2 regions of the Streptomyces sp. PSU-S4-23 genome follow, and region 1 is predicted to be linked to the other one. Evidence: riboswitches for the same ligand, from Rfam matches in the RefSeq annotation. Region 1 holds a riboswitch; the other holds the start of a gene.
What was found. A riboswitch is a leader RNA that binds a small molecule or an ion and turns the genes downstream of it on or off. The one in region 1 is predicted to bind glycine.
Positions count from the first base shown of each region.

Region 2: linked by a shared signal. The riboswitch ahead of gcvP (aminomethyl-transferring glycine dehydrogenase) and the one ahead of gcvT (glycine cleavage system aminomethyltransferase GcvT) in region 1 are both predicted to bind glycine.

Region 1 is NZ_JBVMUU010000002.1:6,152,260-6,167,383, forward strand. Features, by position in the region: gene ACZ79I_RS28100 (L-serine ammonia-lyase) at 1-604, opposite strand, end outside; gene glyA (serine hydroxymethyltransferase) at 779-2,038, opposite strand; gene gcvH (glycine cleavage system protein GcvH) at 2,054-2,431, opposite strand; gene gcvT (glycine cleavage system aminomethyltransferase GcvT) at 2,541-3,659, opposite strand; glycine riboswitch at 3,727-3,839, opposite strand; glycine riboswitch at 3,840-3,939, opposite strand; gene ACZ79I_RS28120 (AAA family ATPase) at 4,110-4,784, shown strand; gene ACZ79I_RS28125 (enhanced serine sensitivity protein SseB) at 4,852-5,643, shown strand; gene ACZ79I_RS28130 (enhanced serine sensitivity protein SseB C-terminal domain-containing protein) at 5,932-6,732, shown strand; gene ACZ79I_RS28135 (ABC transporter permease) at 7,053-8,060, shown strand; gene ACZ79I_RS28140 (ABC transporter substrate-binding protein) at 8,128-9,921, shown strand; gene ACZ79I_RS28145 (ABC transporter permease) at 10,032-11,030, shown strand; gene ACZ79I_RS28150 (ABC transporter ATP-binding protein) at 11,027-12,124, shown strand; gene ACZ79I_RS28155 (ABC transporter ATP-binding protein) at 12,148-13,470, shown strand; gene ACZ79I_RS28160 (serine hydrolase domain-containing protein) at 13,651-15,124, opposite strand, start outside.
Region 2 is NZ_JBVMUU010000002.1:1,044,408-1,059,531, reverse strand. Features, by position in the region: rRNA gene ACZ79I_RS05680 (23S ribosomal RNA) at 1-999, shown strand, start outside; rRNA gene rrf (5S ribosomal RNA) at 1,080-1,196, shown strand; gene ACZ79I_RS05670 (CDP-alcohol phosphatidyltransferase family protein) at 1,354-1,962, shown strand; gene ACZ79I_RS05665 (sugar phosphate nucleotidyltransferase) at 2,077-4,572, shown strand; gene ACZ79I_RS05660 (DUF881 domain-containing protein) at 4,740-5,576, shown strand; gene ACZ79I_RS05655 (small basic family protein) at 5,573-5,905, shown strand; gene ACZ79I_RS05650 (DUF881 domain-containing protein) at 5,911-6,771, shown strand; gene ACZ79I_RS05645 (FHA domain-containing protein) at 6,833-7,705, shown strand; gene ftsR (transcriptional regulator FtsR) at 7,748-8,515, shown strand; gene ACZ79I_RS05635 (bifunctional nuclease family protein) at 8,600-9,073, shown strand; gene ACZ79I_RS05630 (MerR family transcriptional regulator) at 9,422-10,096, shown strand; gene ACZ79I_RS05625 (DNA polymerase IV) at 10,172-11,629, shown strand; gene ACZ79I_RS05620 (PRC-barrel domain-containing protein) at 11,640-12,011, opposite strand; glycine riboswitch at 12,125-12,220, shown strand; gene gcvP (aminomethyl-transferring glycine dehydrogenase) at 12,398-15,124, shown strand, end outside.

The DNA.
Region 1 (15,124 bases):
CCCGCTCGTTCTCCAGCATCAGCGAGGAGATGGACAGGCCCGTGTCGCGGGCCAGCGTCAGCAGCTCGTCGCCGGTGCGGAAGGGGTACTTCAGGACCGTGTCGTCCAGCCTGATGCGGTCCGCGCCGACCGCGTCCTCGTCCACGACGAACCCGCCGCCCACCGAGTAGTACGTCTTCGACAGCAGTTCGGCCCCCGAGGCGCCGTACGCCCACAGGGTCATGCCGTTCGCGTGGTAGGGGAGGGCCTTGCGGCGGTGCAGGACCAGGTCGTCGTCGAAGGAGAAGGCGATCTCGTGCTCGCCGAGCAGCCGGATCCGGCCCGACTCCTTGATCGCCTCCACCCGGTCGTCGGCCGTCTCCACGTCCACCGTGCGCGGTGAGGCGCCCTCCAGGCCGAGCAGCACCGCCTTGGGCGTGCCGTGGCCGTGGCCGGTGGCGCCCAGGGAGCCGTACAGCTCCGCGCGCAGCGACACGACGGAGTCCAGCAGCCCCTCGTTGCGCAGCCGGCGGGCGAACATGCGCGCCGCCCGCATGGGGCCGACCGTGTGGGAGCTGGACGGGCCGATGCCGATCGAGAACAGGTCGAAGACCGAGATGGCCACGGAGGTCTCCTAGGGTCTCGACGGACGCCGTTGTCCGTCGTGGGAGCTGGGATCCGGGGGCGCGAGGCGCCCGGAGGGGGAGGGATGGACGAGTGGTTCATGAGGCGGGGCACCGCGCTCACCCACCAGTGTGCGCGGTGCCCCGGACGTATGTGCGACAGAAAGCGTGCGAAATTACTTCAGACCGGGGTACAGCGGATGCCTGTCGGTCAGGGCCTTCACCCGGGCCCTGAGCGCCTGCGCGTCGTAGGACGGCTTCAGCGCCTCCGTGATGACGTCCGCGACCTCGGTGAAGTCCTCGGCCGAGAAGCCGCGGGTGGCCAGGGCGGGCGTGCCGATCCGCAGGCCGGAGGTCACCATGGGCGGGCGCGGGTCGTTCGGGATCGCGTTCCGGTTGACCGTGATGCCGACCTCGTGGAGGCGGTCCTCGGCCTGGCGGCCGTCCAGCTCGGAGTTGCGCAGGTCGACCAGGACGAGGTGCACATCGGTGCCGCCGGACAGCACGTCGACACCCACGGCCCTGACGTCGTCCCGGACCAGGCGCCCGGCGAGGATCTTCGCCCCCTCCAGCGTCCGCCGCTGCCGCTCCCCGAACTCCTCCGAGGCCGCGACCTTGAACGCGACCGCCTTGGCGGCGATCACGTGCTCCAGGGGACCGCCCTGCTGACCCGGGAAGACCGCGGAGTTGATCTTCTTGGCCAGCTCGGACGTCGAGAGGATCACACCGCCGCGCGGACCGCCCAGCGTCTTGTGGGTCGTCGTGGTGACGACATGGGCGTGCGGCACCGGGTTCGGGTGCAGGCCCGCCGCCACCAGGCCGGCGAAGTGCGCCATGTCGACCATGAGGTAGGCGCCGACCTCGTCCGCGATCCGGCGGAAGGCGGCGAAGTCCAGTTGGCGCGGATAGGCGGACCAGCCCGCCACGATCAGCTTCGGCCGGGACTCCTTGGCCAGGCGCTCGACCTCGTCCATGTCGACGACGCCGTCGTCGCCGACGTGGTAGGCCACCACGTTGTAGAGCCTGCCGGAAAAGTTGATCTTCATTCCGTGGGTCAGGTGCCCGCCGTGCGCGAGGTTCAGACCCATGATCGTGTCACCGGGCTGCAGCAGCGCGAACATCGCCGCCGCGTTGGCCTGGGCGCCCGAGTGCGGCTGCACATTGGCGTGCTCCGCGCCGAAGAGCTCCTTGACCCGGTCGATGGCGATCTGCTCGACCACGTCGACGTGCTCGCAGCCGCCGTAGTAGCGGCGGCCGGGGTAGCCCTCGGCGTACTTGTTGGTCAGCACCGAGCCCTGTGCCTCCATGACCGCGACCGGGGCGAAGTTCTCCGAGGCGATCATCTCGAGGGTGGACTGCTGACGGTGCAGCTCGGCGTCGACCGCGGCGGCCACCTCGGGGTCGAGCTCATGCAGGGGCGTGTTGAGAACGGACATGTGTGCCACGGCTCCTCAGCCGGCGGTGTGGGCGTCGTACTCGTCGGCGGAGAGCAGGTCGGCCGGCTCCTCCGTGACACGCACCTTGAACAGCCAGCCGCCCTCGAACGGGGCCGAGTTCACCAGCGACGGGTCGTTGACGACGTCCTCGTTGATCTCGGTGACCTCGCCGGTGACCGGGGCGTAGAGGTCGCTCACGGACTTGGTGGACTCCAGTTCACCGCAGGTCTCGCCCGCGGTCACGGTGTCACCGACCTCCGGGAGCTGGACGTACACGACATCGCCGAGCGCGTTGGACGCGAACTCCGTGATGCCGACCGTCGCGACGCCGTCCTCGGCGGCCGACAGCCACTCGTGCTCCTTGCTGTAACGCAGCTGCTGGGGGTTGCTCATGGCCTGGATTCTCCTGTACGCGCGGGAGGGGTGGTGAGTGGGGGACTGCTGGAGGTGCTCGTGAGCAGGGCGGACGGGCGCGGTGGCACGTCCGGCCCGCGCCCAGTGTCTACTTGCGGCGCTTGTAGAACGGCAGCGCCACGACCTCGTACGGCTCGTGGCTGCCCCGGATGTCCACCGCGACCCCGGTGGTGCCGGGCGCGGAGTGCGCCGCGTCGACGTACGCCATGGCGATCGGCCGGCCCAGCGTGGGGGAGGGGGCACCGGAGGTGACCTCGCCGACCACCTCGCCACCGGCGACGACCGGGTACCCGGCCCGCGGGACCCGCCGGCCCTGCGCGACCAGGCCGACCAGCACGCGCGGCGGGTTCTGCGCGGCCCGCTCGGCGGCCTCGCGCAGCGCCGCGCGCCCCACGAAGTCGCCCTCCTTCTCGAACTTCACGACCCGGCCGAGCCCGGCGTCGAAAGGAGTCAGGGACGTGCTGAGCTCGTGCCCGTACAGGGGCATGCCCGCCTCCAGGCGCAGCGTGTCCCGGCAGGACAGCCCGCACGGGACGAGGCCGACGGGCGCGCCCGCCTCGGTCAGCGCCTGCCACAGCTTCTCGGCGTGCTCGGGGGCGACGAACAGTTCGAAGCCGTCCTCGCCGGTGTACCCGGTGCGCGCGATGAGCGCCGGGACGCCGGCGACCGTGCCGGGCAGGCCCGCGTAGTACTTGAGGCCGTCCAGGTCGGCATCGGACAGGGACTTCAGGATGCCGGGGGACTCGGGGCCCTGGACGGCGACGAGGGCGTAGGCGTCCCGGTCGTCGCGGACCCGGGCGTCGAAGCCGGAGGAGCGCTCCACCAGCGCGTCCAGCACCACCTGGGCGTTGGAGGCGTTGGCGACGACCATGTACTCCTGTTCCGCCAGCCGGTACACGATCAGGTCGTCGAGGATGCCGCCGTCCTCCCGGCAGATCATCGTGTAGCGGGCGCGGCCGACGCCGATGGAGGACATGCTGCCCACCAGGGCGTGGTCCAGGAACCGGTCCGCCCCGGGTCCGGTGACCGTGATCTCGCCCATGTGCGAGAGGTCGAAGAGACCCGCCTTCGTCCGGACGGCGACGTGCTCCTCGCGCTCGGAGCCGTACCGCAGGGGCATGTCCCAGCCGGCGAAGTCGGTCATCGTCGCGCCGAGCGAACGATGCAGGGCATCGAGCGCGGTACGGCGCGGGGGGCTGCTGCTCATCGGTTGTGCTCCCAGGGCGATGGAGTCCCCCGCGCGGCGGAGCCGGGCGTGGGGAGGACGGGGTCGTTCCTCCCCATCTGTCATCGGAACCTGAGAGGTTCGCCATGACTCCCGCGGCGGGTCGTCACGGCTTGCACCTTGGGTGGAGCCACTGGTCAGCGGCCCGCTTTTCAGATGTGCCTCGCCCGCGCGGTACGGGGCCTGAGAGATTCAAGGGAGGGACTTGCTCCTTCGGCGCCCGGGCACATGTCGGTACCCGGAACTCTCCCGCGCGGATTCAAGCGGCCGGTATGCAGTTGGCGCGCTCATCATCGCATGCCGCGCCCGCTCGTGGCAGGCCGCATCTGTAACCGGCTTGTGGCGCTACGGGCACGAAAACGCGAGACACCGTGCATTACCTTCTCTTTACGCTCGACGGGGACAGGTACGTCCCGGCCCCAAGGGAGGACGATCACGGTGAACAGGACCACGGCATACGCCACGACCTCGGGCGTCGCGGTGCACAAGCAGCCCGGAGCCACGGCCCTGGAGAACCGCGGCCCGCTGCCTGCGGCCGTGGTCCGCGATCTGCGCGACCGCACGGGCCGCAGCCCGCGCGGGCTCACCTTCGGCGCGGCCGACCTCGTCGTGGTCACCGGGCTGCCCGGCAGCGGCAAGTCCACGCTCATGCGGCGCGCCGTGCGGGGCACCCGCATCGACTCCCAGGACACCCGCGACCGCTGGGACACCCGCCTGGCCGGTGTCCTGCCCTACGCGGTCTACCGCCCCCTCGTCCGCCTCGCCCACTACGCGGGCCTGCGCCGCGCACTGCGCGCGGGCACGGCGGTGGTCGTGCACGACTGCGGTACGCAGGCGTGGGTGCGCGGCTGGCTGGCCCGGGAGGCCCGCCGCCGCGGCGGCACGCTGCACCTGCTCGTGCTCGACGTCGGCGCGGACACGGCCCTGGCGGGCCAGCGCAGCCGCGGCCGCGGTGTCTCGCGCTACGCGTTCCTCAGGCACCGCCGGGCGACGCGGCGGCTGCTGCGCTCCGTCGAGCGGGGCCGTCTGCCGCGGGGCTGCGGCTCGGCGGTCCTGCTCGACCGGGACGCGACCGACACCCTGCGCCGGATCGGTTTCGCCGGCTGACCGGCCCCGGGCGCGCAGGCGTTAGCCTTTCCAGCCACAGCAGTGGTTCTGAGCAGGCGGTAGGCAGATGGACTTCCCGGCGGATCTTCCCGCGGACTTCCCCGCACAGGCGCACCCCCATCCGCACGGCGGATGGCCGGGCAACGAGTTGGAGGAGGTGCTCTCCGCCTCGCTCGGCGTCCCCTCGGCCGCCGGCCGGATCCTCGAGGTCCTCGGCCGCAGCTTCCTCTGGGTGCCGCTGCCGGACGGCGGCGGCCCGCACAGCGGCCCCCTCGACCTGCCCACCCTGGACATCGAGGGCCAGGCGTACGTGCCGGTGTTCAGCTCGGAGGAGCAGTTCCGGCAGGCCGTCGGCCACCACATGTCGTACACGATCGCGCCCGCCGCCGAGTTCGCCCGCGGGCTGCCCCCGCAGGCCGGCATCGCGGTCAACCCGGGCGGCGTGGTCGGGGTGCCGCTGCCGCCGGACGCGGTGGCCGAGCTGTGCCGGGCCGGGCGCACCCCGCTCGACGGCCCGGCGAGCGGCGGCCGCGTCCGCCTGTTCGAACCCGACTGGCAGGACGACCCGGTGGACTTCCTCGCCGCCGCGTCGGCCGAGTTCGACGGGACCGGTGTGGTGGTCACCGCGCGCCGCTGCCTGGCCGTGATCGAGACGGCCGACCCGGTCATGTTCATCGGAGTCGAACTCGCCTCCACGGAGGCCGACCCGCACGCGCTTCCGCTGGAGGCACTCGGCCGGGCGCTCGGCAAGGTGCCGGTCAAGACGCCGGTGAACATGGTGTTCCTGGACATGGTCCAGGACCCGGTGGGCGACTGGCTGCGGGAGCGGGTGCGGCCGTTCTACCAGCGCGGTCACTGAACGGCCCGCCGGCGGTGGACGGCACGCGGCCGGCGGCGGGGGGGGCGGCGCGCCCCCAGGGCGGGGCGCGGCGCGGCCCACGGCGGCGCGTCGCGCGTCGCGTTGCTGTCGCAGGCGCGCCGTAACCTGGTTTCATGACCGGAGCGGGAGGCGCTCCCGGCCGGGGGCCGGGTCGGCTCCCGGACAGTGGAGAATGGCCCGGTCGGGGTGGTGCGGCTGACATCCGCGCGCAACGCGCGGGAGACATCCGTGGGGACTGTCGGGTTTGTCGTGAAGGGGCGGTAGAGGGTGAGCGCGTCGGGCACGGCCGCGGCCGGGCAGGTCGAGCACATGCTGCGCCAGGTGACGCCCGGGCGCTACGACGCCTACGAGGCGCTCCTTCACGTGCTGGCGACCCCGTCGTCCGGCCAGGTCTGGATGCTGCTGTGGCACGGCCAGGCCGGCTCGCCCGACGCCCAGTACGGGACCATGGAGGTGGGCGGCCACGGCTACGCCCCCTGTGTCACCTCCGCTCAGGAACTGTCGGCCAGCGGCTGGAACCGCTCGTACGAGGTGGTCGACGGCCTCGACGTGGCCCGCACCCTCTACCCGGACCACTACGGCCTCTGGCTGAACCCGCACGCGCCCGGCGGCGGCGTCGGCATCCCCTGGCTGGATCTGCGCCGCATCGCCACCGGCCTGGAGCGCCAGCCCGCGGGGCCCCTCAGACTGTCGGAACCGGCCATCGAGATCCCGCAGTTCTACGCCCTGCTCGCGCAGAACGCGCACCGGACGCCCGCCGTGCGCTCACTGCGCCGCGCCTGGGTGCAGCCCGCGCTGGGGGCGCCGTACCTGGCGATCGGCCTGGACGTGTACGACACCTCGCCGCCCGCCGTCGACTCGGTGCGCGCGATGATGCAGCAGTCCGTCGTCGCCGTTCCCGAGGGACTGCCGGTGTCGACCGTCGTGATGTCCGACGAGTACGACCCGGTCGCGATGTGGCTCCGCGCCCGCGCCCGCCCCTTCTACGACCGCGAGGCCCACGCGGCACCGGCCCAGGCCCCCGCGGTCGGCGGCTACGGCTATCCGCCCGTCCCTGGCGCATACTGACCCGGACGGTTCCCGGTCCTCGGACGTGTCCGGCGGTGGCAGCGTCTCTTCGCGCGTAGATGAGGGTGGATGGGGCGGATTTCGCCCTGTGTGTCCCTTTCGCTCTCGTCCGCCCCGCGTTACCCACTGTCCGGATAACGGAACCCTCCTGCTCGCATCACGTTTACGCATCCATTCACCGCCAAGTCTGGCAACAGATCGCAGAACCGTTGAAGACTCCCGCTCCAGGGGTGCTTCACCCCTTCGTACGACGGACTGAAGACGCCGCTACCGCGGCGAGTGCGGGCCGGCCACCGCCGGTTGAGAGGGGTCCCTGCCACATGACGGCACCATTGCACGAGCCGACCGCGGAAGCGGCCCCGAGCGCTGCCGAGGAGGCTGCGGTTGCCAGCGCCGGGGTGAAGGCCGTACAGGGGCGTTCCCTGGGCCGGATCGCCTGGGAGCGCCTCAAGCGGGACAAGCTCGCCCTCACGGGCGGCGTCGTCGTGCTCGTGCTCATCGCGCTCGCCCTGCTCGCCCCGGTGATCACACACCTGGTCGGCCAGGATCCGGACGCCTACCACGAGAACCTGATCGACCCGCTGTTCGGCACCCCGAGGGGCTCGCTGGGCGGCATCAGCGGCGATCACCTGCTGGGCGTCGAGCCGGTCAACGGCCGCGACATCTTCGCCCGCATCCTCTACGGCGCCCGTGTCTCGCTCCTGGTGGGCTTCCTGTCCGCCATGGTCGCCGTCGTCCTGGGCACCGTGCTGGGCATCCTGGCCGGCTTCTTCGGCGGCTGGGTCGACTCGCTCATCAGCCGCGTGATGGACGGCCTGCTGGCCTTCCCGCAGCTGCTGTTCACGATCGCCCTGGTCTCCGTCATGCCGAACAACATGCTGGGCCTGACCGGGTCCAGCGTGCGCGTGTTCGTGATGATCCTGGTCATCGGCTTCTTCGGCTGGCCCTACATCGGACGCGTGGTGCGCGGCCAGACGCTCTCGATGCGCGAGCGCGAGTACGTCGAGGCCGCCCGATCGCTGGGCGCGGGGCGGTTCTACATCCTGTTCAAGGAGCTGCTGCCCAACCTCGTCGCGCCGATCATCGTCTACACGACGATGATGATCCCCACCAACATCCTCACCGAGGCGGCACTCAGCTTCCTGGGCGTGGGCGTCAAGCCGCCCACCTCCTCCTGGGGGCAGATGCTTTCGAGCGCGATCGACTACTACGAGTCGGACCCCATGTACATGGTGGTCCCGGGTGTGGCGATCTTCATCACCGTTCTTGCCTTCAACCTCTTCGGCGACGGCGTGCGGGACGCGCTGGACCCGAAGGGCTCCCGCTGACTGCCGTACACCAAGCGTCCCGTGGCACTTGCACGGGGTCTCTCATCAATCCGGAGGATCCGAGATCGTGACTACCCAACGCACCTCAGGGCGGCGTAAGCAGGCGTTGGCCGCTGCTGCCGCGGTCGCCGCGCTGCTGACCACGGCGGCGTGCGGCGGCGGCAATGACAACGGCGGCGGGTCGAAGACCGGCGCGGCCGGCTTCGACGCCGCCAACAACAAGGTCGCCCAGGCCTCCGCGGCCAAGAAGGGTGGCACGCTGAAGTTCGGCGGCGCCCAGGACGCCGACTCGTGGGACACCACGCGCGGCTACTACGGCTTCATGTGGAACTTCGCCCGCTACTACAGCCGCCAGCTCGTCACGAACCAGACGCAGCCGGGCAAGGCCGGTGCCGAGCTGACCCCGGACCTCGCCACCGGGCTCGCCAAGGTCACCGACGGCGGCAAGACCTACACGTACACCCTGCGTGACGGCGTCACGTGGGAGGACGGCAAGCCGGTCACGTCCAAGGACATCAAGTACGGCATCGAGCGCGTGTGGGCGCAGGACGTGCTGTCCGGCGGCCCGGTGTACCTGAAGGACGTCCTCGACCCCAAGGGCGAGTACAAGGGCCCCTACAAGGACACCAGCAAGGACAAGCTGGGCCTGAAGGCCATCGACACGCCGGACGACAAGACCATCGTCTTCCACATCCCGCAGGCCAACTCGGACTTCGAGGAGATGCTGGCCCTGGTCTCGGCCTCCCCGGTCCGCCAGGACATGGACACCAAGTCCAAGTACGGTCTGCACCCCTTCTCCTCCGGTCCGTACAAGTTCCAGTCGTACAGCCCGGGCAAGAACCTGACGCTGGTCCGCAACACCCAGTGGAAGCAGTCCTCGGACCCGATCCGCAAGGCGTACCCGGACAAGATCACCGTCCAGTTCTTCTCGGACGCCAACCAGCTGGACCAGCGCCTGCTCAACGGCGACCTGGACCTGGACATCAACCAGACCGGCATGTCGCCGCAGGGCCGCACCACCGCCCTGAAGGAGCACAAGGGCAACCTGGACAACCCGGTCTCCGGCTACATCCGCTACGCGGTCTTCCCGCAGAGCGTGAAGCCGTTCGACAACGAGCACTGCCGCAAGGCCGTGATCTACGGCGCCGACCACGTGTCGCTGCAGACCGCCCGCGGCGGCCCGGTCGCCGGTGGTGACATCGGCACCAACATGCTGCCCCCGTCCGTCGCGGGTGCCGAGGGCCAGAAGTACGACCCGTACGAGCTCGCCGGCGCCAACAAGAACGGCAACGTCGCCAAGGCCAAGGAAGAGCTGAAGGCCTGCGGCAAGCCCAGCGGCTTCTCGACCACCATCGCGGTCCGCAACAACAAGCCGGTCGAGGTGGCCACCGCCCAGTCCCTGCAGGCGTCGCTGAAGAAGGTCGGCATCACCGCGCAGATCGACCAGTACGACGGCTCGCAGACCACCGGCATCATCGGCAGCCCCGCGAACGTCGCGAAGAAGGGCTACGGCATCATCATCATGGGCTGGGGTCCGGACTTCCCGTCCGTCCAGGGCTTCGGTCTGCCGCTGTGGGACAGCAAGTACATCCTGCCGAGCGGTAACTCCAACTACGCGCTGATCAAGGACAAGGCGATCGACGGCCTGTTCGACCAGTACGTCAACACCCTGGACGACGCCGCCAAGACCAAGATCTCCACGGAGATCAACCACAAGGTCATGGAGGGCGGCTACTACCTGCCCTTCGTCTTCGAGAAGTTCATCAACTGGCGCTCGGACAACCTGGCGAACGTCTACACGACCGACGGCTACAGCGGCATGTACGACTTCGTCAACCTCGGTCTGAAGTCCGCGAAGTAAACCCGGCACACCCGCCGTACGGCACGAAAGGCAGGTGAAGGCCGGCGCGGCGTGAGCGCGGGCCATCGGACGACCTCCGATGGCCCGCGGTCCGCGGCGGGCCGTTAGCTGTGCTCGCTTACCTCATCAGGCGGCTGTTCGCCGCCGCAGTGATGCTCGTGGTCATCGTCATGGTGGTCTTCGGCATCTTCTTCCTCGTCCCCAAGTGGGCGGGCGTGGACATCGCCTCGAGCTTCGTGGGCAAGCAGGCCGACCCCGCCGCCGTCGAGGCGGTGCGGCAGAAGCTCGGACTCGGCGACCCGATCTACTCCCAGGTCTGGGAGTTCTTCAAGGGCATCTTCGTCGGCCGCACCTACTCGGGCGGCGGGGACGTGACCCAGTGCGCCGCCCCGTGCTTCGGCTACTCCTTCCGCAGCGAGCAGGCCGTCTGGCCGGTGCTGACCGACCGCTTCCCGGTGACCCTGGGCCTCGCGCTCGGTGCCGCCGTGCTGTGGCTGGTCTTCGGTGTCGCGGCGGGTGTGCTCTCCGCGCTCAAGCGGGGCAGCATCTGGGACCGCGGTGCGATGGTCGTCGCCCTCGCGGGTGTCTCCCTCCCCATCTACTTCACCGGTCTGCTCAGCCTGGCGATCTTCGCCTTCGGCCTGAAGTGGATCGACGCGCAGTACGTGCCCCTCGACCAGAGCTTCGGCGGCTGGTTCGGCGGCATGATCCTGCCCTGGATCACCCTCGCGTTCCTGTACGCGGCGATGTACGCCCGGATCACCCGCGCCACCATGCTGGAGATCCTCGGTGAGGACTACATCCGCACGGCGCGCGCGAAGGGCCTCAAGGAGCAGGTCGTCATCGGCAAGCACGCCATGCGCTCCACGATGACGCCCATCCTGACCATGCTCGGCATGGACCTCGGCGCGCTCATCGGCGGCGCCATCCTGACGGAGTCCACGTTCAACCTGCCCGGTCTCGGCCGGGCCGTGCTGGACGCCATCAGGAACCAGGACCTGCCCATCATCCTGGGCGTCACCCTGATCACTTCTCTCGCGGTGCTGATCGCCAACCTCGTGGTGGACGTCCTGTACGCCGTGATCGACCCCCGAGTGAGGCTCGCATGACCGAACTCAGCAAGAGCGGATCGGCCGTGGGCGAGCCCACGAGCGGTGCGCCCGCGCCGAGCGCCTTCCTCGAAGTGCGCGACCTGAAGGTGCACTTCCCGACCGACGACGGTCTGGTCAAGTCCGTCGACGGGCTCAGCTTCCAGCTGGAGAAGGGCAAGACCCTCGGCATCGTGGGCGAGTCGGGTTCCGGCAAGTCGGTGACCTCGCTCGGCATCATGGGCCTGCACACCGCCGGCCAGTACGGCAAGCGCAAGGCGCAGATCTCCGGCGAGATCTGGCTGGACGGCACGGAGCTGCTGTCCGCCGACCCGGACCACGTGCGCAAGCTGCGCGGCCGCGAGATGGCGATGATCTTCCAGGACCCGCTGTCCGCGCTGCACCCGTACTACACGATCGGCCAGCAGATCGTGGAGGCGTACCGCATCCACCACGACGTCGACAAGAAGACCGCCCGCAGGCGGGCGATCGAGATGCTCGACCGGGTGGGCATCCCCCAGCCGGACAAGCGGGTCGACAGCTACCCGCACGAGTTCTCCGGCGGTATGCGCCAGCGCGCGATGATCGCGATGGCGCTGGTCAACAACCCCGAGCTGCTCATCGCGGACGAGCCGACCACCGCGCTCGACGTGACCGTGCAGGCGCAGATCCTCGACCTGATCCGCGACCTGCAGAAGGAGTTCGGCTCCGCGGTCATCATCATCACCCACGACCTGGGCGTCGTCGCCGAACTGGCGGACGACATCCTGGTGATGTACGGCGGACGCTGTGTCGAGCGGGGCCCGGCCGACAAGGTGTTCTACGAGCCGCGGCACCCCTACACCTGGGGCCTGCTCGGCTCGATGCCGCGCCTCGACCGCGAGCAGCAGGACCGCCTCATCCCGGTCAAGGGCTCCCCGCCCTCCCTCATCAACATCCCGTCCGGCTGCGCCTTCAACCCGCGCTGCCCGTACGCCGACATCCCGAAGGACAACGTCACCCGCACGGTCCGGCCCGAGCTGACCGAGGTCGGCAGCCGGCACTGGGCCGCCTGCCACCTGACGCAGGAGCAGCGGGAGCGTATCTGGACCGAAGAGATTGCGCCGAAGCTGTGAGCGAGAACCCCAAAGACGCGGCAGTGACGATTCCTGCGCAGAGCGGCGGTGCGACCCTCACCAAGGACGCCGCCCCCGGTGAGACCCTGCTGAAGGTCACCGGGCTTCAGAAGCACTTCCCGATCCGCAAGGGCCTGCTCCAGCGGCAGGTCGGTGCGGTGCGTGCGGTCGACGGTCTGGACTTCGAGGTCAAGGCCGGTGAGACGCTCGGCGTCGTGGGCGAGTCCGGCTGCGGCAAGTCGACGATGGGCCGGCTGATCACCCGGCTGCTCGAACCGACCGCCGGCACGATCGAGTTCGAGGGCCGGGACATCACGCACCTGGGTGTCGGCGGGATGCGACCGCTGCGCCGCGATGTGCAGATGATCTTCCAGGACCCCTACTCGTCGCTGAACCCGCGGCACACGATCGGCACGATCGTCGGCGCCCCCTTCCGGCTGCAGGGCGTCACGCCCGAGGGCGGCATCAAGAAGGAAGTGCAGCGGCTGCTGTCGGTCGTGGGTCTCAACCCCGAGCACTACAACCGCTATCCGCACGAGTTCTCCGGCGGCCAGCGCCAGCGCATCGGCATCGCCCGCGCGCTCGCGCTCAACCCGAAGCTGGTCGTGGCCGACGAGCCGGTCTCCGCGCTGGACGTGTCGATCCAGGCGCAGGTGGTGAACCTGCTGGACGACCTCCAGGAGGAACTGGGCCTGACGTACGTGATCATCGCGCACGACCTCTCGGTCGTCCGGCATGTCTCGGACCGGATCGCGGTGATGTACCTCGGCAAGATCGTCGAGCTCGCCGACCGCGAGTCGCTGTACCGGGCGCCGATGCACCCGTACACCAAGGCGCTGATGTCGGCGGTGCCGATCCCGGACCCGAGGCGCAAGACGGCGAAGAGCGAGCGCATCCTGCTCCAGGGCGACGTCCCCTCGCCGATCGCGCCGCCGAGCGGCTGCCGCTTCCACACGCGGTGCTGGAAGGCGACGGAGATCTGCCGGACGACCGAGCCGCAACTGCTGGAGCTGAAGCCGGGGCAGCGGGTGGCCTGCCACCACCCGGAGAACTTCGAGGACCAGGCGCCGCAGGACACGGTGCTGCTGTCCGACGCCAAGGAGGCGGCGAAGCTGGTGGCCGACGAGGTCCTCGCGGAGTCGGCGGAGACGTCGGCGGCGGTGGCCGCGGAGGTGGAGGCCGAGGCGGAGGCTTCCGCGGAGGAGCCGGACGAGGCGGAGGCTTCCGCGGAGGAGCCGGCCGAGGCGTCCTCCGAGCGGTCCGCGACCGCTGGGGGAGCCGCCGAGGAGCCGGCGGCCGCCGAGGAGGAGGCCGCGGCCGACGGCCAGGAGCCGACCGGCAAATAGCGCATGACCGGTGACGAAGACCTGTGCATGCCCGAACGGGAGAGTGCCGAGTCCGGTGCGTCCGTCCGATCGACCCGATCGGCAGGAACGCCCGAAGGACGACTCGCGCACTCTCCCGTTCGGCGTGCCCGGCCCGGATCCGTGCCGGGTGCCCGGCCGGTCTCATGACCGGGACCGGGGTCAGCACATGGGGTTGATCTTGTCGGTCTCGTTCACGGCGCCGGACCAGGAGTACTCGTCGTTGTCGCTGAAGTAGTAGTAGGTGGCGCCGTTGGGCGCCATGGCCACGGTGATGCCGCCGAAGCCGGACATGAACGGTACGTAGAAGGAACAGCTGTACTGCGGGTAGGCGGCCGGGGTGAACTGCTTGGCCCACACGCCGTTGTTGTACTGGAAGGGCGTGGTGCCCGTGGTGACCAGCCCGCGGTCGGCCGGGTCGCGCTGCATGGTGGCGGCCAGCGCCGTGGGACTGATCACCTGGGCCCCGGCGATCCGGCCGGAGTCGTTGTTGAGGAACTTGGCGACCTTGGCGATCGAGTCCCGGGTCCAGAACATTCCGTAGCCGCCGAAGGGGGCGCCGGTGGCGGAGTTGCCGGTGCGCTCACTGACCAGCGAGTCGGGAGCGACGTGCAGCGGGGTGAGTACGTCGTCGCGGAGGAGGTTGAAGATGTCGGCTCCGCCGCCGGCCCTGGACTGCAGGTAGTTGTTCTCGGCGCGGGCGGCCAGGAACGTGTCCGAGCTGTGGTAGACCCACTGGGTGCCCGGGGCCGCTTTATGGGGGAAGGCCAGGGCGTCGGCCATCTTGGACGTGTACGCCTCGGCGGTGAAGAAGCTGGACATCAGGCTTCCGCCCTCGTCGACCTCGTAGCCGGACGAGTTGTAGTTGCCGGTCGCCATGTCCAGCGCGTTGTTCAGGGTGACGCTCGACCAGTCACCTGAACCGGAGGCCGTCTCGGGCACCCACGTCCTGATGAGCTCCTGGGTGACGCCGTCGCCGTAGAGCTGCTGCAGTCGCATGGCGGCCACGCCGGCGAAGGCGGTCTTCGCGGTGGAGTACGACGGCAGCAGCATCTCGGAGCAGAAGGCGTAGGTGCCGTAGCGGGTGGTGCAGCCGGAGGTGTAGTTGACGCCGTTGACGAACAGCCCGTAGGAGGTCATGTCGGCGGGGGTGACCCCTGCCCCGAACTGGGTGAGGTCGATGCCGGCGCCGGGGTAGTCGGTGGCCAGCGCGCTGATCGGTTTCGTGGGCAGCCGGTCGGCGACCTCGGCCGCGTAGGCGTTCTCGACGGCGGGGCCGTCGGGGACCGTCGCACGGGTGTAGCCGGCGGACAGCTGGCCCCACATGTTGAACTTCTGGTACTCGCAGGTCTCCTGGGTGACCTGGTAGCGCACCTTGCTGATGGTGCTGGAGTCGAACAGGAAGGTCATCTCGCCGTTGTGGACGCAGTTGGCGTTCCGCTCGACGAGAGCGAAGGGGAGGGACGCGCGGGTCATCCCGTTGTCCGCGTTCTCGTCCCAGACCCTGCCGGGGCCCACGGCCAGGTTCCAGACCGTCGATCCCGTATAGGTCAGGCCGCGGACCGTGGGGATCAGATGGCTGCCGTTCTGGACCAAGGTGACCGACACGGGCGGCAGGTGCTTCCACACCGAGTCC
Region 2 (15,124 bases), 5.1 Mb from region 1:
ACGGCGGTGGTAACTATAACCATCCTAAGGTAGCGAAATTCCTTGTCGGGTAAGTTCCGACCTGCACGAATGGCGTAACGACTTCTCGACTGTCTCAACCATAGGCCCGGTGAAATTGCACTACGAGTAAAGATGCTCGTTTCGCGCAGCAGGACGGAAAGACCCCGGGACCTTTACTACAGTTTGATATTGGTGTTCGGTTCGGCTTGTGTAGGATAGCTGGGAGACTGTGAAGCTCCAACGCCAGTTGGGGTGGAGTCGTCGTTGAAATACCAGTCTGGTCGTGCTGGATGTCTAACCCGGGTCCGTGATCCGGATCGGGGACAGTGTCTGATGGGTAGTTTAACTGGGGCGGTTGCCTCCTAAAGGGTAACGGAGGCGCCCAAAGGTTCCCTCAGCCTGGTTGGCAATCAGGTGTTGAGTGTAAGTGCACAAGGGAGCTTGACTGTGAGACCGACGGGTCGAGCAGGGACGAAAGTCGGGACTAGTGATCCGGCGGTGGCTTGTGGAAGCGCCGTCGCTCAACGGATAAAAGGTACCCCGGGGATAACAGGCTGATCTTCCCCAAGAGTCCATATCGACGGGATGGTTTGGCACCTCGATGTCGGCTCGTCGCATCCTGGGGCTGGAGTCGGTCCCAAGGGTTGGGCTGTTCGCCCATTAAAGCGGTACGCGAGCTGGGTTTAGAACGTCGTGAGACAGTTCGGTCCCTATCCGCTGTGCGCGTAGGAGTCTTGAGAAGGGCTGTCCCTAGTACGAGAGGACCGGGACGGACGAACCTCTGGTGTGCCAGTTGTTCTGCCAAGGGCATGGCTGGTTGGCTACGTTCGGGAGGGATAACCGCTGAAAGCATCTAAGCGGGAAGCCTGCTTCGAGATGAGGACTCCCACCCACTTGATGGGGTAAGGCTCCCAGTAGACGACTGGGTTGATAGGCCGGATCTGGAAGCCTGGTAACAGGTGGAGGTGACCGGTACTAATAGGCCGAGGGCTTGTCCTCAGTTGCTCGCGTCCACTGTGTTGGTTCTGAAACCACGAACAATCCCGCTGTCACGCGGTGGGTTGTGTGTTTCGTAGTGTTTCGGTGGTCATAGCGTGAGGGAAACGCCCGGTTACATTCCGAACCCGGAAGCTAAGCCTTACAGCGCCGATGGTACTGCAGGGGGGACCCTGTGGGAGAGTAGGACGCCGCCGAACTTCCTTTATGGCTCCGGCTCTTGGGCATTCGCCCGAGGGCCGGAGCTTTTGTTTTGCCGCTCGGCCTCGGTGGCACCGCCCCCTCCGCACCGCGGTGGGAACCCTGCGGGTAAGGTCAGGGGGCATCGTCGGCTCGTTTCCCGCAGGAGGCTCCCGGGTGGAGGTCCAGGAGACCCGTGTCCAGACGGACCGGGTCCTCACCATCCCCAACATCCTCAGCATGGCGCGGCTCGTCGGCGTGCCCCTCTTCCTGTGGCTGATCCTCAGGCCCGAGTTCGGCGGGCCCAAGAGCGACGGCTGGGCCCTGCTGGTGCTCGTGCTGAGCGGCATCAGCGACTACCTGGACGGCAAGCTCGCCCGGCGCTGGAACCAGATCAGCAGCCTCGGCCGGCTCCTCGACCCCGCGGCCGACCGGCTCTACATCGCGTCGACACTGGTCGGCCTCACATGGCGCGGGATTCTCCCCCTCTGGTTGACCGCTGTACTTGTGGCGCGGGAGCTGGTCCTGCTGGTGATGGTGGGTGTCCTCAGGCGCCATGGCTATCCGCCGCCGCAGGTGAACTTCCTGGGCAAGGCCGCGACGTTCAACCTGATGTACGCCTTCCCGCTGCTGCTCCTCAGCGACGGAAGTGGATGGATCGCGTCACTCGCTGCTATTTTCGGATGGGCGTTCGCCGGATGGGGTACAACGCTGTACTGGTGGGCAGGAGTCCTCTACGTGGTTCAGGTCCGCCGACTTGTCAGGGCGGACGCCATGGCCGATTGAGCCCGCCGATTGGGCGGCCGTAGTGGCTCGATGGCCCGCGCAGGAAAACTGCGGGACAATCTAGACGGGTGAAGTCGGCTAGACCGTCGTCTCTTCGAGGAGGACGCTTCCGACATGAAGGCCGTCGTAATGGCGGGAGGCGAAGGCACGCGCCTTCGCCCCATGACCTCAAGCATGCCCAAGCCGCTCCTGCCTGTGGCGAACCGCCCGATCATGGAGCACGTGCTGCGGCTGCTGAAACGGCATGGGCTCAACGAGACCGTCGTCACCGTCCAGTTCCTGGCCTCGCTGGTCAAGAACTACTTCGGTGACGGTGAAGAGCTCGGGATGGAGCTCACCTATGCCAACGAGGAGAAGCCACTCGGTACCGCCGGGAGCGTCAAGAACGCCGAGGAAGCACTGAAGGACGACGCGTTCCTCGTCATCTCCGGTGACGCCCTGACCGACTTCGACCTCACCGATCTGGTCAATTTCCACAAGGAAAAGGGCGCCCTGGTCACCGTCTGTCTGACGCGTGTGCCGAACCCGCTGGAATTCGGCATCACCATCGTCGACGACGAGGGCAAGGTCGAGCGCTTCCTGGAGAAGCCGACCTGGGGTCAGGTCTTCTCCGACACCGTGAACACGGGCATCTACGTCATGGAGCCCGAGGTTTTCAATTACGTCGAGCCCGATGTGCCCGTCGACTGGTCCGGCGACGTCTTCCCACAGCTGATGAAGGAGGGCAAGCCGATTTACGGCTATGTCGCCGAGGGCTACTGGGAGGACGTCGGCACGCACGAGAGCTATGTGAAGGCGCAGGCCGACGTTCTGGAGGGCAAGGTCGACGTCGACATCGACGGCTTCGAGATCTCTCCGGGCGTATGGGTCGCGGAGGGCGCGGAGGTGCACCCCGACGCGGTGCTGCGCGGGCCGCTCTACATCGGCGACTACGCCAAGGTGGAGGCCGGTGCGGAGATCCGGGAGCACACCGTCGTCGGCTCGAACGTCGTGGTGAAGAGCGGGGCCTTTCTGCACAAGGCCGTCGTCCACGACAACGTGTACGTCGGCCAGCACAGCAATCTGCGCGGGTGTGTGGTCGGCAAGAACACCGACATCATGCGCGCGGCCAGGATCGAGGACGGCGCCGTCATAGGCGACGAGTGCCTCATCGGCGAGGAATCGATCGTTCAGGGGAACGTACGGGTCTACCCGTTCAAGACCATCGAGGCCGGCGCCTTCGTCAACACCTCGGTGATCTGGGAGTCCCGGGGGCAGGCGCACCTCTTCGGCGCACGTGGTGTGTCCGGGATCCTGAACGTGGAGATCACGCCCGAACTGGCTGTCCGGCTGGCCGGCGCGTATGCCACCACCCTCAAGAAGGGGTCCACGGTCACCACCGCCCGCGACCACTCCCGAGGGGCACGCGCCCTCAAACGTGCGGTCATCTCGGCCCTCCAGGCGAGTGCCATCGACGTACGCGACCTGGAGAACGTCCCGCTGCCGGTGGCCCGGCAGCAGACGGCGCGGGGCAGTGCCGGCGGAATCATGATCCGGACGTCGCCCGGCGTGCCGGACTCCGTCGACATCATGTTCTTCGACGGGCAGGGCGCCGATCTGTCGCAGGCCGGCCAGCGCAAGCTGGACCGGGTGTTCGCGCGGCAGGAGTACCGGCGGGCGTTCCCCGGTGAGATCGGGGACCTGTACTTCCCGTCCAGCGTCTTCGACTCGTACACCGGGTCGCTGCTGCGGAGCGTCGACACCACCGGGATAGCCGAGTCGGGCCTCAAGGTCGTGGTGGACGCCTCGAACGGCAGTGCGGGGCTGGTTTTGCCGAGCCTGCTGGGCAAGCTTGGCGTGGACTCGCTGACGATCAATCCCGGTCTCGACGAGTCCCGGCCGACGGAGTCCGCCGACACCCGGCGGTCCGGACTGGTGCGGCTCGGGGAGATCGTGGCGTCGTCGAGGGCGGCGTTCGGGGTGCGGTTCGACCCCGTCGGCGAGCGGCTGTCCCTCGTCGACGAGAAGGGGCGGATCGTCGAGGACGACCGGGCACTGCTGGTGATGCTGGACCTGGTCGCCGCCGAGCGGCGCAGCGGCCGGGTGGCGCTGCCGGTGACCACCACGAGGATCGCCGAGCAGGTGGCCGCGTACCACGGGACGCAGGTCGAATGGACGACCACGTCACCCGACGACCTCACGCGGGTGGGCCGGGAGGAGTCGACCATCTTCGGCGGTGACGGGCGCGGCGGGTTCATCGTGCCCGAGTTCAGCAGCGTCTTCGACGGCACGGCCGCCTTCGTACGGCTCATCGGGCTGGTGGCGCGGACGCAGCTCACCCTCAGCCAGATCGATGCGCGGATCCCGCGTGCGCACGTCCTCAAGCGCGATCTCGCGACCCCCTGGGCCGTCAAGGGCCTGGTGATGCGCCGGGTCGTGGAGGAGGCGGGGGAGCGCTCCGTCGACACGACCGACGGCGTGCGGGTGGTGGAGGCCGACGGGCGGTGGGTGCTGGTGCTGCCCGACCCCGCCGAGGCCGTCACCCATCTGTGGGCCGAAGGACCCGACGACGCGTCCGCGCAGGCCCTGCTCGACGAGTGGTCGGCGGTCGTGGACAGCGCCGGGCGATAAATCGCACACCACGCGCGCGTGCCGGACAAGTGCCCCCAAGGGGGCCTGTCCGGCACGTCGGTGGGGCCATTCGGAGGTAGCGCACGCGACGTGCGACGATGTGCGGCATGCCGCAGCCGCCCCCCGTTCGGAGCACAACCTCGCGCCCCCCGCGTCCGGACGCCTCCATGTCGTTGCTCACCAACGTCATGGACCACAGCCTGGACGACGGGTACGCCGAGGCCGCCGCCCGGAAGACGGCCGACGACGCCGGTGGCATGCCCAGAACGGTGCGGGCCAAGCTCGGTCTCGCGGCCGGTCTGGTGCTCGCCGCGGTCGTGGTGACCGTGGGCGCCGCGCAGGCGCGCATAGCGGCCCCGACGGTCGCCAGGGAACGCCAGGAGCTCATCGACCGGATCCAGCGGGAGACCGCGGCCGCGGACAAGCTCGAGGGCACGGTCGACAAGCTGCGCGACGACGTGAGCGCACGGCAGCGCGAGGCCCTGAAGAAGGACGGGGGCAGCGGCCGAGCGGATCTGGTGGGGCTTCTGTCCGGCGCCGTCGCGGTGCACGGCCCGGGCGTGAAACTGGTCGTGAACGACGCCAAGGAGGCCAGCACGGGGGGCGACGGCAACCCGCGCGAGACCTCCGGCTTCTCCGACACCGGACGTGTCCGCGACCGCGACATGCAGCGCGTCGTCAACGGCCTGTGGGAGTCGGGCGCCGAGGCGATCGCGATCAACGGGCAGCGGCTGACCGCGCTGTCGGCGATCAGGGCCGCGGGTGACGCGATACTGGTCGACAACAGGCCGCTGGTGCCGCCGTACACGGTGCTCGCGGTGGGGGACGGGCGACGGCTGAGCACCAGGTTCCAGAACAGCGCCGACGGGCTGTACCTGCATGCGCTTCAGGAGAACTACGGGATCCGGACCCGCATCTCCGCCGAGAGCGACGTCCGGCTGCCCGCCGCGCCGAGTGTGACCGTACGCACAGCACAACCGAGCACAGAGAAGGGCACATCGTGATCGCCGTACTGGGCCTCGTCGTCGGAGTCGTGGTCGGCCTGTTGGTCAGGCCCGAGGTTCCGGCGGTCGTCGAGCCTTACCTCCCGATCGCCGTCGTCGCGGCGCTCGACGCCGTGTTCGGGGGCCTGCGGGCCATGCTCGACGGCATCTTCGACGACAAGGTCTTCGTGGTGTCGTTCCTGTCGAACGTGGTGGTCGCGGCGCTGATCGTGTTCCTCGGCGACAAGTTGGGTGTCGGTGCGCAGCTGTCCACCGGCGTGGTGGTCGTCCTCGGCATCCGCATCTTCTCCAACGCGGCGGCGATCCGCCGGCACGTGTTCCGGGCGTGAGGGCGATGAGCAACGAGGACCACAAGCCCGAGCCGCCGCAGGCCCCCGAGCACCGGCTGCGCAGGGAGTTGCCGCAGGAGGTCCCCGCACCGGCGACCGGGACCGCACGGACGCCGGACGGGGAGCAGGAGCCCGGGCCGGCGCTGAGCGGCCGCGGGCGCCTGCTGAAGGCCCTGTGGCCGCCGCGCGTCACGCGAGCCCAACTCATCGTCGCCCTCCTGCTCTTCGGCCTCGGCTTCGGCCTGGCCGTCCAGGTCGCCTCCAACAGCGACGGCGGCAGTGCCCTGCGCGGCGCGCGCCAGGAGGATCTTGTGCGCATCCTCGATGAACTCGACGACCGTACGCAGCGTCTTCAGGACGAGAAGCAGGGTCTCGAACATCAGCGGTCCGAGCTGGAGAACAGCTCGGACCGGGCCGAGGAGGCCCGCAAGCAGACCGCCGAGAAGGAGAGGCAACTGGGCATCCTCGCGGGCACCGTGGCCGCGCAGGGGCCCGGGATCACGATGACGATCGAGGACACGAAGGGGGCGGTCCGGGCGGACATGCTGCTCGACGCGATCCAGGAGCTGCGCGCGGCCGGCGCGGAGGCCATCCAGGTGAACGGCGTGCGAGTCGTCGCCGACACATATCTGTCGGATTCGGGCAAGAGTGTGAGCGTCGACGGGAACAAGATCAGCCAGCCCTATCGTTTCAAGGTCATCGGCAAACCGCAGGACCTCGAGCCGGCGCTGAACATCCCCGGAGGTGTGGTGCAGACTCTGGAGAAGGAGCAGGCCACGGTCACCGTGGAGCGTTCCACGAAGATCGTCGTGGACGCCTTGCGAGCGGCGAAGCAGCCTGACTACGCTCGGTCGTCCCCCCAGTGAACCGCCGGTGCATGGAGGCGGTCCGGCAAGGGCATGAGGTTGCGGGGGGTCGGCGCACCGAATGGGTGGTGCGTGGTGGAAACTGTCTGGTGGATACGGACGTTGTGAAGATGTCCGGGTCGGCCGGTGTATGCAGTCAGGGTTCGTCCTGCCCCACGGGCGGGTCTGTTTCGGTCAAGGGGAATCGCCCGTGAAGTTGTTTGCGAAGTTGTTCGGCAAGAGCGCGCGAGAGGGCGGCGACAACGCGACTGCCCGCCATCGCGCACAGCCGGGAGAGGCCGAGGGCCAGCGCCCGCTGTTCCGGGACCAGGTGGCCGGGCCGGGTGGCGACATGTCCGGAGGTCAGGGCGCGTCGTCGGTTGACCCCGCCGCTTCCGGCCGCATAGGTTTCGGGGATATGTCGGCCCTGGTGTGTTCAAGGTGCGGTCACCGCAATGCGGAGAACAGCCGCTTCTGCTCCAACTGCGGTGCGCCGCTTCGGGCCGGAGCGGTTCCGGAGCGTGCGTCGGAGACGACCTCCACGATCTCCATCTCGGGTCTGGAGGCGTACGACGCGGAGGCCACCGGCCAGACGCCGATGCCGACGCTGTCTCCCGAGGCGCAGGCGGCCGTCGACGCGCTGCCGCTGGGCTCGGCGCTGCTGGTGGTGCGCCGAGGCCCCAACTCGGGCAGCCGCTTCCTGCTGGACGCCGAACTCACCACGGCGGGCCGTCATCCGCAGAGCGACATCTTCCTGGACGACGTGACGGTCTCCCGCCGGCACGTGGAGTTCCGCCGCAGCCCGGACGGCACGTTCACGGTGGCCGACGTCGGCAGCCTGAACGGCACGTATGTGAACCGGGAGCGGATCGACCAGGTGGCGCTCTCCAACGGTGACGAGGTGCAGATCGGCAAGTACAGGCTGGTCTTCTACGCAAGTCAGCGGGGCATCTGACCCTCCCCCGGACACCGTCCGGGGGGACCCCAGGGAAGGTCCATGCTTCAAACACCGAGCGGCGGTGCCGACAGCGGCACCGCCGCCGCGGACGGCGGCCTGATGAGCATCGGCACGGTGCTGAACGTGCTGCGCGAGGAGTTCCCCGAAGTCACCGTCTCCAAGATCCGCTTCCTGGAGTCGGAGGGGCTCATCGAGCCGCAGCGGACCCCGTCGGGGTACCGCAAGTTCAGCGAGCGGGACGTCGAGCGGCTCGGCCGGGTGCTGAGGATGCAGCGGGACCACTATCTGCCGCTGAAGGTCATCCGCGAGCACCTGGACGCCCTGGAGCGCGGCGAGGAGGTGCGGCTGCCGTCCCTGGGCCGGCAGCGCGACGCGGGTGACGGAGAGCTGCTCGGAGACCTGCTCGGAGACCTGCTGGGCGATGCCGACACCGCGACAGGCGCGCGGATCGGCCGGGAGGAGCTGCTGGCAGCCGCCGGGATCTGCGCGGAGCAGCTCGCGGAGTGGGAGTCGTACGGGCTCGTCGCACCGCTGCCGGACGGGACGTACGAGGCGGAGGCGGCCACGGTGGCCACTCTGGTGGCGGAACTGGGCCGGCACGGGATCGAGCCGCGCCATCTGCGGATGATGAAGGCCGCCGCGGAGCGCGAGGCGGGCCTGGTGGACCAGGTGGTGGCCCCGTTGCGGCGCCATCGCAATCCGCAGACCAGGGCGCACGCCGAGGCACGCGCGAAGGAACTGGCCGGGCTCGCGGTGAAGCTGCATGCAGCACTGGTGCAGTCCGCCCTGGGCGTGCGCCTGCCCTGAGCCCTGACGTTCGCCGTCGGCGGATCGGCGGCCCGATCTGTGCCCGACTACCCAAACGTCCCGGGCACGGCCTAGGGTTGCTGTGTGAACGAGCTCGATGTCGTAGGTGTCCGGGTCGAGATGCCCTCCAACCAACCGATCGTGCTCCTGCGTGAAGTGGGAGGCGACCGTTACCTCCCCATCTGGATCGGCCCCGGGGAGGCGACTGCGATCGCCTTCGCCCAGCAGGGCATGGCGCCCGCGAGACCGCTGACCCACGACCTGTTCAAGGATGTGCTGGAGGCCGTCGGCCAGGAGCTCACGGAAGTGCGCATCACGGATCTGCGTGAAGGCGTCTTCTACGCGGAGCTGGTCTTCGCCAGTGGTGTCGAGGTGAGCGCCCGGCCGTCCGACGCCATAGCGCTGGCGCTGCGCACCGGAACGCCGATCTACGGCAGCGACGGGGTGCTCGACGACGCCGGTATCGCGATCCCGGACGAGCAGGAGGACGAGGTCGAGAAGTTCCGCGAGTTTCTCGACCAGATCTCACCGGAGGACTTCGGTACGAGCAGCCAGTGACCGGCCCCGCGGGCCCGGCCGACGCGGTGCGCTGACCGGGGGCGGCCGGGGACTGTGTGCGTACACCGGACTCTTCGCGCACGGGCCGCGCCCGGCGGGGCGCGGAAGCCGCGGGAGAACACCCGGCGGCACGCGGAGCGGGCCGCTCCACGGGGTGGGGCACGGACCGAAGGCCAGTGCGATGTCCGGCGATCCTTCGCTCGGGCATTCGGCTAGCCTTTCCCCACGGGAGGGCACGGGAAACCACTCCTAGGGTGATTATCACTCGGCGTGCCGAGTGTGGCGATCGTTGACGCACCCCTGGTGACTGCCTACCGTCGAGAAGGCAGGTCAAGGACGGAGGTCGGCGTGAGAAGCAGCGGCGGCGGTACGGCTGGGGGTGCCCCCGGACGCAGTCCGGGAGAGAGCGGTCCGTATCCTTCCCCAAGCTCTCGGCTCCGTTCCAGCGGGGGGTACGTCCACCCCGGCAGCCCCGTGGGCTCCGCCGCCCAGCGGCCGGCGCCCGCGCCGGGCGGTGCGGGGGCGGCTTCCGAGGACATCGGCTACCGCGGTCCCACGGCGTGCGCCGCGGCGGGCATCACCTATCGGCAACTGGACTACTGGGCCCGGACGGGTCTCGTCGAGCCGAGCGTGCGCCCCGCCTACGGATCGGGGACGCAGCGGCTGTACAGCTTCCGGGACGTCGTGGTCCTCAAGATCGTCAAACGCTTCCTCGACACCGGTGTGTCGCTGCAGAACATCCGCGCCGCCGTCCAGCACCTCAGGGAGCGCGGTTTCCGCGACCTGGAGCGGATGACGATGATGAGCGACGGCGCGACGGTGTACGAGTGCACCTCGCCGGACGAGGTGCACGCGCTGCTGCAGGGCGGACAGGGCATCTTCGGCATCGCCGTGGGCGTCGTGTGGCGGGACGTCGAGAACGCGCTGTCGCAGCTGCACGGAGAGCGCGTCGACACCGGTGAGACCATCGTCGGCCCCAATCCGGCGGACGAGCTGGCACGGCGCCGCAACCGGGCCGTCTGAGGCGCGCCGCCGGCATACCGCGCTGTCAGTGGCGTAGGGCAGCAGCTGTCAGTGGCGTAGGGCAGCATCGGAGATGTGAGAACCGCGCCCACGATCCTGCATCTCGACATGGATGCCTTCTACGCCTCGGCGGAGCAGGCGGCCAAGCCGAGCCTGCGCGGGAAGGCCGTCGTCGTGGGCGGGCTCGGGCCGCGGGGTGTGGTGGCCACGGCCTCGTACGAGGCGCGGGCCTTCGGGGTCCACTCGGCGATGCCCATGGCCCAGGCGCGCCGCCTCGCGCCGCACGCCGCCTATCTGGTGCCGCGCTTCGGGCTCTACCGCGAGGTCAGCGAGCAGGTCATGGGCATGCTGCGGGCCCTGTCGCCGCTGGTGGAGCCGCTCAGCCTGGACGAGGCGTTCGTGGACCTGGAGGCCGGGGGAGCGGCCTGGGACGAGGAGTCGGCACGGCTGGCCGGGGTGAAGCTGCGCGCAGACATCCGTGCCGTCACCGGGCTGACGGGCTCGGTGGGCCTCGCCGCCTCCAAGATGCTCGCGAAGATCGCCTCCGAGCGGGCCAAGCCGGACGGACTGGTGCTGATACGGCCGGGCACCGAGCGTGCGCTGCTGGGCCCCCTGTCCGTGCGGACCCTGCCGGGCGTCGGCCCCGCCACCGGGGACCATCTGCGACGGGCCGGGATCACCACCGTCGACGAGATCGCCGAGGCGGGCGAGGACGAGCTGGTACGGCTGCTGGGCAAGGCCCACGGCCACGCGCTGTACGCCATGGCGCTTGCACGGGACGAGCGGCCCGTGGTGGCCGAGCGGGAGACCAAGTCGGTGTCCGTCGAGGACACGTACGACGTGGACATCCACGACCGGATCCGGGTCGGCCTGGAGGTGCAGCGGCTCGCGGACCGGTGCGTGCGGCGGCTGCGGGAGGCCGGGCTGTCGGGGCGGACCATCGTGCTGAAGGTGCGGCGGTACGACTTCTCGACCCTGACCCGTTCGGAGACCCTGCGCGGGCCCACGGACGATCCCACGGTGGTGCGGGAGGCCGCGGCGCGGCTGCTGGACTCCGTGGACACCACGGGGGGCGTACGGCTCCTCGGCGTGGGCGTCAGCGGGCTGGCCGACTACACGCAGGAGGACCTGTTCGCCCAGGCCCATCTCTCCGCGGGGGAGGCCGCGGCGGAGGAGCCCCTGGAGCCGGAGGGCGCGGACGGGCCCGCGGCCGGGGAGCAGCCCGCGACTCCGTCCGAGCACGTCTGGCGCCCGGGACTCGACGTCCGGCACGCCGAGTACGGGCCCGGCTGGGTGCAGGGCAGCGGTCTGGGCCGGGTGACCGTCCGGTTCGAGACCCCCGGCTCGGAGCCGGGACGTGTGCGCACCTTCCGCACCGACGACCCCGCGCTGGAGCCGGCGGATCCCCTGCCCCTGGTTCCGCGACCGCCCGGGGACCCGCCCGGGACGCGGCGAAGACCCGAGGGCGCCGAGCCGGGTGCCGCGCAGAACGCGGCCGGGGCCCGGTCGCAGAACGCGGCCCGGGCTCAGTGACGGGCAGGGCTCACGTCTCCTCCGATCCGGCGAGACGCCCGAAGTCGCGGTCCGCCGGCGGGGGCGGCGCGGCCACGTCCAGGCCGTAGTGGTGGTAGAGCTGCAGCTCCTGCTCGGGGGAGAGGTGGCGTCCGACGCCGAAGTCCGGGGCGTCCTTGATCAGGGCCCGGTCGAAGGGGACCCGCAGCGTGCCCTCCACCAGTTCGCTGGGCTCCAGCGGGACGAACGCGTCCCTGCCGAACAGGCCCGTTCGTATGGCCGCCCACTCCGGCACACCGGTCGCGTCGTCGAGGTACACCTCGTCGACCGTGCCGATCTTGGCTCCGTTGCGGTCGAACGCCTTGCGGCCGATCAGATTCCGCGGATCGATGTCGGTCTGCACGGTCCCTCCAATTGGTCGCAATGCGGACTACGCACTACAAAAGAGCACATTCCGCTACACGGCCACTCGAAGGTTCCCGCGATGTCCCCGCTGGTACGCTGGCAAACGGCTGCTGAACCCGTGCGGGAGAGTCCTCCGGAGCGATCCGGAGGCGCCGAAGGAGCAAATCCTCCCCGGAATCTCTCAGGCCCACGTACCGCACGGACGAGGTCACTCTGGAAAGCAGGGCGGGTGCCGACGGCTCCCGCTCTCACCGACGGTGAAAGCCGGAGCGCCTTGCGGCGGACCGGTGAAGCTCTCAGGTCGAGATGACAGAGGGGGAGGCCGTCGGGGCACCCGTGCCGTGGTGCCCTTCACAGGTCGCGTCAGACCAGGAGGCCTCCGCAATGACCGCCCACCGCATTCCGCTCGCCGAGCTCGAACAGGGGACGCCCTTCGAGCAGCGCCACATCGGGCCCGACCAGGAGGCGCGGGCCAAGATGCTCGCGCAGGTCGGCTACGGCTCGCTCGACGACCTCACGGCCGCCGCCGTCCCGGATGTGATCAAGAACGCCGACGGCCTGGCGCTGCCGGGCGCGCGCACCGAGGCCGAGGTGCTGGCCGAGCTGCGCTCCCTCGCCGACCGCAACCAGGTCCTCGACTCCATGATCGGTCTGGGCTACTACGGGACCTTCACGCCGCCGGTGATCCTGCGGAACGTGCTGGAGAACCCTGCGTGGTACACCGCGTACACGCCGTATCAGCCGGAGATCTCGCAGGGCCGGCTCGAGGCCCTGCTCAACTTCCAGACCATGGTCGCCGACCTCACCGGCCTGCCGACGGCCGGTGCCTCCCTGCTCGACGAGGGGACGGCCGCCGCCGAGGCGATGGCGCTGTCCCGGCGCATGGGCAGGAACAAGAACGGCCTCTTCCTGGTCGACGCGGACGCGCTGCCGCAGACCGTCGCCGTGATCCGGACCCGCGCGGAGCCGACCGGCGTGGAGGTCGTGGTCGCCGACCTGAGCGACGGCATTCCGGCCGAGGTCGCCGAGCGGGAGATCAACGGCGTACTGATCCAGTACCCGGGCGCCTCCGGTGCCGTCCGCGACATCAGGCCCGTCGTCGCGCAGGCCCACGAGCGCGGCGCCCTCGTCACCGTGGCGGCCGACCTGCTCGCGCTGACGCTGCTGACCCCGCCGGGTGAGCTGGGCGCCGACATCGCCGTCGGGACGACGCAGCGCTTCGGTGTGCCCATGGGCTTCGGCGGGCCGCACGCGGGCTACATGGCGGTGCACGAGAGGTTCGCGCGCAGCCTGCCGGGCCGGCTCGTGGGCGTCTCCGTGGACGCGGACGGGCACAAGGCGTACCGGCTGGCACTGCAGACCCGGGAACAGCACATCCGCCGCGAGAAGGCCACCAGCAACATCTGCACCGCGCAGGTGCTGCTCGCCGTGATGGCCGGGATGTACGCCGTCTACCACGGGCCCGAGGGCCTGCGCACCATCGCGCGGCGCACCCACCGCTACACCGCGATCCTCGCCGCGGGTCTGGCGGCGGGAGGGGCCGAGGTCGTCCACGGCGCCTACTTCGACACGCTCACCGTGCGGGTGCCGGGCCGCGCCGACGCGGTCGTCGCCGCCGCGCGGGAGAGCGGGATCAACCTGCGCCTCGTCGACTCCGACCACGTCTCGATCGCCTGCGACGAGACGACCACGCGGGCCCAGCTGGGCGCCGTGTGGACCGCCTTCGATGTCGAGGCGGACGTCGAGGCGCTGGACGCGGGCACCGGGGACGCCCTCCCGCAGGCGCTGCTGCGCACCGACGACTACCTCACCCACCCGGTCTTCCACCAGTACCGCTCCGAGACCGCGATGCTGCGCTACCTGCGCCGGCTGGCAGACCGCGACTACGCGCTCGACCGCGGCATGATCCCGCTGGGCTCCTGCACCATGAAGCTCAACGCGACCACGGAGATGGAACCGGTCAGCTGGCCCGAGTTCGGGCAGCTGCACCCCTTCGCGCCCGCCGAGCAGGCGCAGGGCTACCTCACGCTCATCCGCGAGCTGGAGGAGCGCCTGGCCGAGGTCACCGGCTACGACAAGGTCTCCCTGCAGCCGAATGCCGGCTCGCAGGGCGAGCTGGCCGGCCTGCTCGCCGTCCGCGGCTACCACCGTGCGCGCGGCGACCACCGGCGCACCGTCTGCCTCATCCCGTCCTCGGCGCACGGCACCAACGCCGCGAGCGCCGCGATGGCCGGGATGAAGGTCGTCGTGGTGAAGACCGCGGAGGACGGTGAGATCGATGTCGAGGACCTGCGGGCCAAGATCGAGCGGTACCGCGACGAGCTCGCCGTTCTGATGATCACGTACCCCTCCACGCACGGTGTGTTCGAGGAGCACGTCGCCGACATCTGCGCGGCCGTGCACGAGGCCGGCGGCCAGGTGTACGTCGACGGCGCCAACCTCAACGCGCTGGTCGGCCTCGCCAAGCCGGGCCACTTCGGCGGGGACGTCTCGCACCTCAACCTGCACAAGACGTTCTGCATCCCGCACGGCGGCGGCGGCCCGGGCGTCGGCCCGGTCGGCGTGCGCGCCCACCTGGCGCCGTACCTGCCGAACCACCCCCTGCAGCCCGCGGCCGGCCCGGAGACGGGCGTCGGCCCGATCTCGGCGGCCCCGTGGGGCTCCGCGGGCATCCTGCCGATCTCGTGGGCGTACGTCCGGCTCATGGGCGGTGAGGGCCTCAAGCACGCCACGCAGGTGGCCGTGCTGTCCGCCAACTATGTCGCCAAGCGCCTGGAGCCGCACTACCCGGTCCTCTACACCGGCCCGGGCGGCCTGGTCGCGCACGAGTGCATCATCGACCTGCGTCCGCTGACCAAGGCGACCGGTGTGACCGTCGACGACATCGCCAAGCGGCTGATCGACTACGGCTTCCACGCGCCGACGATGTCGTTCCCGGTGGCCGGCACACTGATGATCGAGCCGACCGAGTCCGAGGACCTCGCGGAGCTCGACCGGTTCTGCGAGGCGATGATCGCCATTCGAGCGGAGATCGAGAAGGTCGGTTCCGGCGTGTGGCCCGCCGACGACAACCCGCTGCGGAACGCCCCGCACACCGCCGCCGCCCTCGGC